DNA from 3 places in the Priestia sp. TSO9 genome. Region 2 is predicted to be linked to each of the others. Evidence: predicted binding sites of a transcription regulator. Region 2 holds the regulator's gene; each other region holds the start of a gene.

What was found. Region 2 encodes Rex, which represses fermentation and respiration genes when NADH is low (regulators of the CRP and FNR family bind a similar motif). Its sites were predicted from a motif close to TTGTGAAATATTTCACAA; they were not measured.
Region 1: the regulator Rex is predicted to act here: its motif matches at 2,225-2,242, upstream of nirB (nitrite reductase large subunit NirB).
Region 3: the regulator Rex is predicted to act here: its motif matches at 1,817-1,834, upstream of LJC66_RS26070 (AtpZ/AtpI family protein).

What each region holds. Positions count from the first base shown of each region.
Region 1 covers NZ_JAJEKD010000009.1:538,140-541,327, reverse strand. The annotation lists gene nirB (nitrite reductase large subunit NirB) at 1-2,002, opposite strand, end outside; gene LJC66_RS05465 (SGNH/GDSL hydrolase family protein) at 2,726-3,188, opposite strand, start outside.
Region 2 covers NZ_JAJEKD010000005.1:4,939-8,126, reverse strand. The annotation lists gene LJC66_RS01165 (CPBP family intramembrane glutamic endopeptidase) at 1-245, shown strand, start outside; gene LJC66_RS01160 (YdiK family protein) at 242-469, shown strand; gene tatC (twin-arginine translocase subunit TatC) at 495-1,250, opposite strand; gene tatA (twin-arginine translocase TatA/TatE family subunit) at 1,266-1,451, opposite strand; gene LJC66_RS01145 (redox-sensing transcriptional repressor Rex) at 1,505-2,143, opposite strand; gene LJC66_RS01140 (ABC-F family ATP-binding cassette domain-containing protein) at 2,602-3,188, shown strand, end outside.
Region 3 covers NZ_JAJEKD010000016.1:224,991-228,178, reverse strand. The annotation lists gene LJC66_RS26075 (S8 family serine peptidase) at 1-1,750, shown strand, start outside; gene LJC66_RS26070 (AtpZ/AtpI family protein) at 2,048-2,269, shown strand; gene LJC66_RS26065 (ATP synthase subunit I) at 2,276-2,647, shown strand; gene atpB (F0F1 ATP synthase subunit A) at 2,666-3,188, shown strand, end outside.

The DNA of each region.
Region 1 (3,188 bases), on a different contig from region 2:
CTTTATGAGGCGTCCATAGTCCTTCAAATTTTTTCTCAAGCGCAATTCCAACGCCCATTGAATCCTGCGTACCAAAACGGCAAAACTGTTCGCCCACGCATGTTTTCACCGTCCTCAGCGACTTACCGTACGCATAGCCAGAAGGCATATCTAACTCTTCCCATACGCTAGGCAAATCTTCTTTTTTAACACCAAACAAATCAAGACGCTGACCACCCGTCACTTTTACGAGCGGAATTTCATATTTATCAACAACATCGGCAATTTTCCGTAAATCTTCTGCATTTGTAACACCTCCGTACATGCGAGGAACAACAGAATACGTGCCGTCTTTTTGAATATTTGCGTGCATGCGTTCATTCACAAATCGCGATTCCCGTTCGTCAACGTATCCGATTGGATTCACCATACCTAAATAATAATTTAGCGCCGGACGGCATTTCGAACAGCCTTCCTCATTATTCCAGCCGAGCACATTCATCACTTCACGCGTATGCGAAAGGCCTTTTGCTTTGATTTCTTCGACAACTTCATCTCGTGACAGAGTCGTACAGCCGCAAATCGCTTCTTTTTGAGCCGTAGCGTCAAAGTCAGCGCCAAGAGTATGCTGAAGCACTTCCGCTACAAGCGGTTTACATCCTCCGCAAGAACGAGAGGCACTTGTACAAGCTTTGATTTCATCAACCGATGAGCATCCTTGTTTTTGGATAGCTTCCACAATCGTACCTTTTGTTACGCCGTTACAGCCGCAAATAATATCATCGGCGCTCATGCTTGCTACTAAGCTTTCACCCGCGTTACCGCCAGATGGCTGTAAAATCGACACTTTTGCGACATCGGATACATTTTCTTGCTTTTGAATCATTGAAAACAGTCGATTTCCGTCGCTGCTGTCTCCAAAAAGAACGGCTCCTACGATTTGATTCCCTCGCAAAACAAGCTTTTTATAAATGCCGTCTTGTTCATCGAACACTTTGATTGCTTTTTTCTCTTCATCTTCCGTGAAGTCTCCTGCGGAGAACACTTCAACACCTGATACTTTTAGCTGCGTGGATAAAACCGATCCTTCATAAGGGACTTTTTCTGCCCCGCAAATCGCTTTTGCTAATGCTTTTCCTTGTTCATACAAAGGTGCTACTAATCCATATACCATTCCTCTATGCTCTGCACATTCTCCAACCGCGTAGATGTTTGGAATATCCGTTTGCATATAGTCATTCACGACAATTCCTCGATTTACGGTAAATCCCGCTTCTTTTGCAAGCTGAACGTTTGGCTTAATTCCAACGGCCATCACGACTAAATCAGCTTCTAAAAACGTCCCGTCCTTAAAAGATAATCCTTCAACTCGCTCATCGCCGACGATTTTCGCCGTTTGTTTTTCAAGCAAAAACTTCATGCCTTGTTTTTCTAATTCATTTTGAAGCAATTTGCCGGCTGTTGGATCAAGCTGACGTTCCATTAAATACGGAGCTAAATGAATCACAGATACGTCCATTCCCAAATTTAACAGTCCGCGCGCTGCTTCTAATCCAAGCAGTCCGCCTCCAATAACCGCTGCTTTTTTATACTGCTGAGAAGCCTGCAGCATTTCGTCCGTGTCTTTTATATCTCGAAAAGCCGTAACTCCTTTTTTATCAGACCCTGGAATCGGAAGAATAAAAGGAAGAGAGCCCGTTGCTAAAATCAACTCATCATACGATTCTACTCTGCCGCTGTTTGTCGCTACTTCTTTTTTTACTGAATCAATACTAGTAACCGTTTCGCCCGTATATAATGTAATATTGTTTTCTTGATACCAGTTCCAATCGTTTAACGTAATGTCTTCAACATTCGTATCTCCTTGCAGCACTTTTGATAGTAAAATACGATTATAGTTCGGATGCGGCTCGCTTCCGAAAATCGTAATTTCAAACGCTTCGCTTGAAACCTTCAATACTTCTTCAATCGCTCGAACTCCAGCCATTCCATTTCCAATCAATACGAGTTTCTTTTTTTGCATCTTTCATTCCTCCCCTGGCGTCTATACCTGCTTGTTTCAAAGATATATTTTCTATGCATCTTTAAAGATACATTTAAGATATATGAATTTTCTGAATCGTTCAACTTATGTGTTAGGTTATCTAACATAGTTATGATATGTATGCGATTCCATTGCTTTAACAGCAAGTAAAAAAAAAGTGGTTTAATTACCTTTAATTTGGATCATCCTTTACATATCATTTTGTGATGTTTTTCACAACATTAATGTAGCAAGAATAAATAACCGGAGCTATGATAAAAATCACTCCTATGGAAAATGATCAATAATTTGATAGTCTTTTTTTAATGACGTGAGTTAGTATCTTGTCATCTATCTTTTATCAGCATGCAAACTGATTATTGCGGGTATTGCAGACCAAGAAATCTAAATGTTTATGTACCAACAATAATTATTCCAAAAAATTCTTTATAAAGAACTTTTTAGATAAACTGTTCTTTATAGTATTTACTATCCCCCTTAAGTTCTCTATAATGAATTAATATAAACTCTATAAAGAACAGAATGGGGAATCATAATGCCACTCGTAAACATCAAAAAGGTTTGGACTCCTTTAGAGATTTTTGGCTTTAAACTTTATAAGTGCAAAGACACCAAAAATTACTACTATAAAACAAAGAAAAGTCACAATCTAGCAAAATTGTAAAAAACAAGCCCTCTTTCAAAAGAAAGAGGGCTTGTTTTTTATTTTCCCGTAAACCAATTCACAACGTACTCTCCCCACACCTCATTTCCTTTTTTCGTTAAATTACCGCTGTCTTTATTTATATACTCTCCTAAATGAAACGGCCAAATGAGCGAGTGATTCATATAATATACCCAGTTTGCTTCAGATACTCCTCTGATCGCTTCTACCCCTTCTTCGTAGGACTCAGTTTGTGAAATATATGGCTGTGACGGCTGAATCATAAGGGTTTTTTTCAAGTCTTTAAGCTGATGAATCAGCTTGTCTGTATTTTGAAGCGTCTCGTCTAGCATAAGGTGCTGATAGTCATTTTTAAGAGGTGCTTCAAACAGAATAATGTTTGGCTGAAGTTGATCAATTTGATCGGCAATATGTGCGGATAAAAGCTCATCCGTTGTTTGGCTGCCGTATGAAAGTGTTTTAACCGTAAATACATCACTTCCATATGTAGCTGCCAGCTCT
Region 2 (3,188 bases):
TTATTAGTTCCCTTATTTTCGCTGCGGTACACTGGGATTTTAAACATTTACTTGTGTATACAGCCATGGGATTTGTATTTGCATTCCTTTATGCAAGAACAAGACTAATTGTTGTACCTATTATTGCTCATGTTTTGATGAATACAATCGTTATTTTATCTCAAACTATTTTTGCAGATAAAATTATAGAAATGCAAAAACAAGCAGAACAAATGCAGTTTATTTTTGGAGGCATGTTTTTATGAAGAATATCCCTTTAACACGAGGGTTTATTTATATTATTATGGGGATTTTATTTACTTACTTGGCAATTCAAAATGCTCAGGAAACCGTGTGGAATTTCCCCACAATCTTATTTGCACTCGTAGCCGCATTCGATTTCAGGTTTGCGGTTCGCATCTTTATCTTGCACTACAAAATTAAAAAATTGCAGCAGCAATATAAAAATCAAGATGATTCATCTAAATAAAAAAACCACTGTTTCAGTGGTTTTTTTACATACTAACATCTTCTCTTTCTTGCTCTGCCCTTGCCTTTAACACTTTGCGATACGAAATGCGGGAAATAATGATGCTGATTTCATACAAAATTAAGAGCGGCACTGTCACCATCATGTGCGAGAGCAATTCCGGTGGTGTAATAAGTGCGGCAATAACTAGCAGTACGAAATAGGCATATTTTCGAATTTGAGATAAAAACATAGGCGTGATAATTCCTAATCTCGTCAAAAACATCACGACGACAGGAAGCTGAAACAACAGGCCAAAAGGCAGTGTGAGCTGCATTAAAAAAGAAAAGTATTCATTAATGCCAATCACTTGGTTTACATTCAGCTCATCAGAAACGCGCGTCATAAAATCGACGACAAATGGAAACAACACAAAATAAGAAAAAGAGACACCGCCGATAAAGAGAAAAATGGAAACAGGAATATATCCAAGCGTTACCTTCCGCTCTTTTTCATATAAACCAGGACTAATAAATGCCCAGAGTTGATACAGTGCAACAGGAGCTGCAAGTACACAGCCGATAATAACAGCAAACTGCATATAAATCTTAACTGGATCTGTTAGCCTAAATGCATTCATCGTTAAATTTTTTGCCTCATCAGCATGCTGTAAATAGACAATGACCTTATCCGCTATAAAGAAGCCGCCAATTGTGGCAATCACAAAGAAAAATAAAACAATTAAAATGCGTTTTCGCAGCTCTCCTATATGATCATATATTGACATTTCTTGTTCGGTCATACTATGATCACCCTCTTACTCTTTGTCATCTACTTGACGCTGTTTATCTTTTTCACGATCTTCTGATGCACCGCTAGCGGCATGCTTAAACTCTCTAAGCGTTTGGCCCACTGATCTTCCTAGCTCCGGTAACCGTTTCGGTCCAAAAATAAGCAGTGCTACAATCGCAATAATAATCCAACTGCCTGCTCCAATCCCCATATTCCCACTCTCCTTATTAATTTAGACTTAAGGAAATCGTAACATAGTCCGCCTTATTCAACAGGATAATTTTTCAAAAAGTAGACAAGCGACTGTAATTCTACAGCAAGATCAATATGGTGCAGTCGAATCTCATCCGGTACGTTTAAGCGTGCAGGAGTAAAGTTTAGAATCCCTTTAATTCCGCAACTCACTAAACGATCGGTAATTTGCTGAGCAACAGTGGCAGGAACGGTTAAAATCGCCACTGAGATATCATCACTCATATAATCTTCCAATTGGTCAAGGTGATAAACCGGCACGTCGCCTACTTTTGTACCGACTTTATCTTCTATCACATCAAAAGCGCACTCAATTTTGGTGTTATTATTTTTAATAAAATTATAATTTAAAAAGGCCGTTCCCAGATTCCCTACGCCAATCAGTGCTACTTTCGTTACTTCATCTTGGTCTAACGTTTTACGGAAAAATGTAAGTAAATAATTCACATTGTAGCCGTATCCCTTTTTCCCTAATGCTCCAAAGTAAGAAAAATCCCGGCGAATAGTAGCAGAATCAACTTTCACTGCCTCACTTAACTCCGCTGACGAAACACGCTGTTTACCAGAAGCATGCAAGTTTTTTAAAAAACGATAATAAAGCGGCAATCGTTTAGCCGTTGCTTGTGGTATTTTTAATTGTTCAGTGTTCACGTTGTACCCCCTCAGTTCATGTATGTCGTTACTAACATTTTCAAGTCATATTGCATTACCTTTCACAAAGCCTCAACCGCTTTGAGGTAGCGCTTCCAATTCTCTCTCTTTTCTCTTGTTTTATATATACTCCGCTTCACACCCCGACGCCTTTTGTCTATCCAGCACTACTTAAAGTCGGTAGCTAGAACGAAGCAATGTGCCCTTCAAAGGATTCGTTTGTTAGTCATGACGGGTTTTCTACATCCATCATATATAAGTTCAGAGATGCACTTATCTCTTATTTTAACATAGTATCCTGTATAAAATGTGCAGGTAAAATCATTTTATTTCATGAATCAAAACATTCGCTTCATCATTTGTCCTTGTCCCTCTACAAATTACAAACGCTTGTAAGAAGAACTTGTAGTTGAAAATATGTTAAAATACACTATGGATATACTACTAGAGGTGAAAAAATGATTATTCTACAATTGAACGGTATTACAAAATACTATGGGGCAGAACCCATTTTATCGAATATAAAGTTAGAAGTACAATCAAAAGACCGCATTGCCCTAGTGGGACGAAACGGTGCTGGTAAATCAACTTTATTAAAAATTATTGCTGAGCAGCTTTCTTATGACAGCGGAGAAATTATTAAACCTAAAGGTGTTTCCATTGATTATATGGGACAAGATACAGTTCTTGAGTCAACACTCTCCATATGGGAAGAAATGATGACGGTCTTTGCTCCGTTAAAGAAAATGGAAAAAGAATTACGTACGCTTGAAACGAAGATGGGTGATCCAGACATTTTTAATGATTCAGTTCAATACGAAAAACTAACCAAAGAGTACGACCAGCTTCAAGTAACGTTCAAAGATTTAGGCGGCTATCAATATGAAGCGGATACACGGTCTATTCTTCACGGTTTCCGTTTTTCAAACTTTGACTATAGCACCCCTATTTCCTCCTTGAGCGGTGGACAAAAAACGCGCTTGGCTCTTGCAAAACTGCTTTTAACAAAGCCAGACTTGCTTATTCTCGATGAGCCTACCAACCA
Region 3 (3,188 bases), on a different contig from region 2:
CGATTTAAAACAAACCTACAGGGGAGGGTATGATGTAATAGATAAAGACTATGAACCGATGGAAACCACTCGCGAGCAAGGAGAGCCTACTCTGCATGGCACTCATGTAGCTGGTATTATTGCAGCAAATGGAAATATTAAAGGTGTAGCACCTCAATCGGAGATCTACGCATACCGAGCTCTTGGACCAGGAGGAGCTGGAACGTCTGAAAGTGTTATTCTAGCTATCGAAAAAGCAATTCAAGATGATGTAGATATTATTAATTTATCATTAGGAAATGATGTGAATGGCCCGGATTTACCAACAAGCTTAGCGTTAGATCGAGCTGTTGAAAAAGGAATTGTAACGGTTACATCCAGCGGCAATTCAGGTCCAGGTTTATGGACGGTGGGCTCTCCGGGTACAGCGGGAAAAGCTATTTCCGTTGGCGCTTCTGTTTCCCCGACAACAGTTCAATTTCTAACAATTGGATTTAACAAAGAAAAAATTATGATGGCGCCAGTAGAAGGGTCTCATCCATGGAAGTTTAATCAAACGCTGCGTGTAATAAATGAACAATACTCCAAAGAGCAAAAGCATGCGTTGGGCAACGTCATTTTGCTAAAAGCAGAAGGAAATGCGGTTGAAAAAAAGATTAAACAAGCTGAACAGGCAGGAGCAAAAGCCGTTATTTTATATAGTCCGACTGAAAAAAGCATAATCGGTAAACTAAAAGAGTCAGTAAATATTCCAGTGATATGGGTAAGTAAAAAAAGCGGTGATACCATTAATCAACACATTCAGTCTCAACAGCCATACTTACGCACTGGCAAGCAAGTGGTTCAAGACTTGCTTACATCTTTCAGTTCAAGAGGGCCTGTAACGACTACTTGGGGAATCAAGCCGGACGTCGTCGCACCTGGTTACTTCATTAATAGTACAGTTCCCGGCGGATATGAACGCATGCATGGCACAAGTATGGCTGCGCCCCATGTAGCTGGAGCGTGCGCTCTTATTTTACAAGCTCACCCGAACTGGTCTCCTGAACAAGTCAAAGCTTCATTGATGAACACAAGTAAAGTAATGCACCAGCTAAACGGTCAAACGTATCGCGTATATGAACAAGGAGCCGGGAGAATTCAACTAGCAAAAGCTGTCACAGCAGACTCTTTATTTTATCCATCTTCTTTATCTTTCGGTATTTTTACGCGCCCATCAAAAAAAGTCTTATCATTTAAAATTGATAACCAGTCTGATAAAGCAAAAACGTATCGCTTAAACGTTCCGAAAAGGGATGAAGGAGTGAACTGGGATATTCCATTACCCGTCACGGTGCAGCCCCATCAGACAAAAGAAATAGCTGTCACTTTATCGGTGCAGCCCCGTTTTAAAAATAAAGGTATATATGACGGATATTTGGAAATAAATGATTCACGTGAAACATTTTCGCTTCCTTATATGTACATGGTTAGCATTCCAGATTATCCTCGTGTCATGGGATTGCAAGTAGCAGCGGAAAAAGAGAAAAATACGTATAGCTATGAACTGTTTTTGCCTGAAGGAGCAGATGAGTTAGGCGTTGCTCTTTTTGATAAGCAGTCTTTACAGTTTATATCGTATTTAGATGTTGACGTTGATGTAGAAAGAGGCATGAGAAAACGAGAAATAACGATTGATGAATCGCTTGTACCGGGGGCGTACCAAATATTTGCATTTGTGAAAAAGCATAGACAAGAGCAGGTTGTACACAGTACAATAACGATTGAATGAACCTCTTTAAATGTTTTCATTTGAAGAGGTTTTATGTGTGGCAGAAATGTGAACAATAAGAAGAGATTGTGAAGTTTTTAGCTTAAACACATTGACATTAAATATACGCTATTGTATGCTTACAGGGAATATAAATGATAAGGTTTTCAACCTGTGAAAACCGTTGATATTTCTGCGTATTTTATTAGCTGTTTTTACCTTTTTTAGCAATTTTTTTTGCCTTTCTATCATATATTGAGCTATAACAACGATAGAGAATTCGGAAAAAAGAAAATTTTGCAAAAGGGGTATGAGCTTATGAAAGATCGCAACCGTCATCCTTTGCAAGCGATGGCATTAGTGTCAATCATTCTATCACAGTTAGCAGGTTCAGTCTTAATTGGCTTATTCTCTGGGAGATGGGCTGATCAATGGCTTGATACCGAACCACTATTTTTGATTTTAGGCCTTCTTTCAGGGCTAGCAGCAGGTGTTTTTATGATGCTGCGGACAGTCCACCATTTTTTTTCAGGAGATTAATAATTCATGCAGGATTTGCAGCACGTTTTTCCAAGACTTCGTTCATACATATTGTATTTGTTAGCATTATACGTTCTCGGCTGGGGATTTACAAGTTATAAGGCTGTTTTTGCAGGTTTAATTTTAGGAACCGCCCTGAGTTTGTATAATTTGTGGAACTTGGTAAGAAAGTTTGAGCAGTTTGGACAGGCGTTGGATGAGGGGAAAAAGCCCCGTTCAATTGGGACTGTTGTAAGATTTGCAACAGCTGCTCTCGCAGTTGTGATTACCATCTCTTATCCAAAAACCTTTCATATTATTAGTGTAGTTGTGGGATTAATGACGTATTATGTTGTCATTATCATAGATTTAGTTGTTCAAAATATGCGTAGAAGATAGAAAGAGAGGTGAACACAGTTGGGTCATGAATCACCAACTATAGAGTTTCTAGGCCTTACTTTTAGTCAAAGTAACTTGCTTATGGTTACCGTAGCTTCTGTTATTGTATTCTTAATTGCAGTTTTATGTACTCGTACTCTTGCTATGAAGCCAAGCGGTGCACAAAACTTTATTGAATGGGTCTTAGATTTTGTTAAAGGACTCGTTAATAGCAATATGGATTGGAAAACAGGTGGCCGCTTTTTGACGCTAGGTGTAACTTTACTTATGTACATTTTTGTGTCAAATATGTTGGGTCTTCCATTTGCCATCGTGATTGACCATAACTTATGGTGGAAATCGCCAACCGCTGATCCAGCAATTACGCTGACGTTAGCCGTTATGGTAGTTGTACTATCACATTATTATGGTATTAAAATGCGAGGTTTCTCTGCATACACGAAAGATTACTTCAAGCCAATGGCATTTTTATTCCCGCTTAAGATTATCGAGGAGTTTGCCAATACGTTAACGCTTGGCCTTCGTCTTTACGGTAATATTT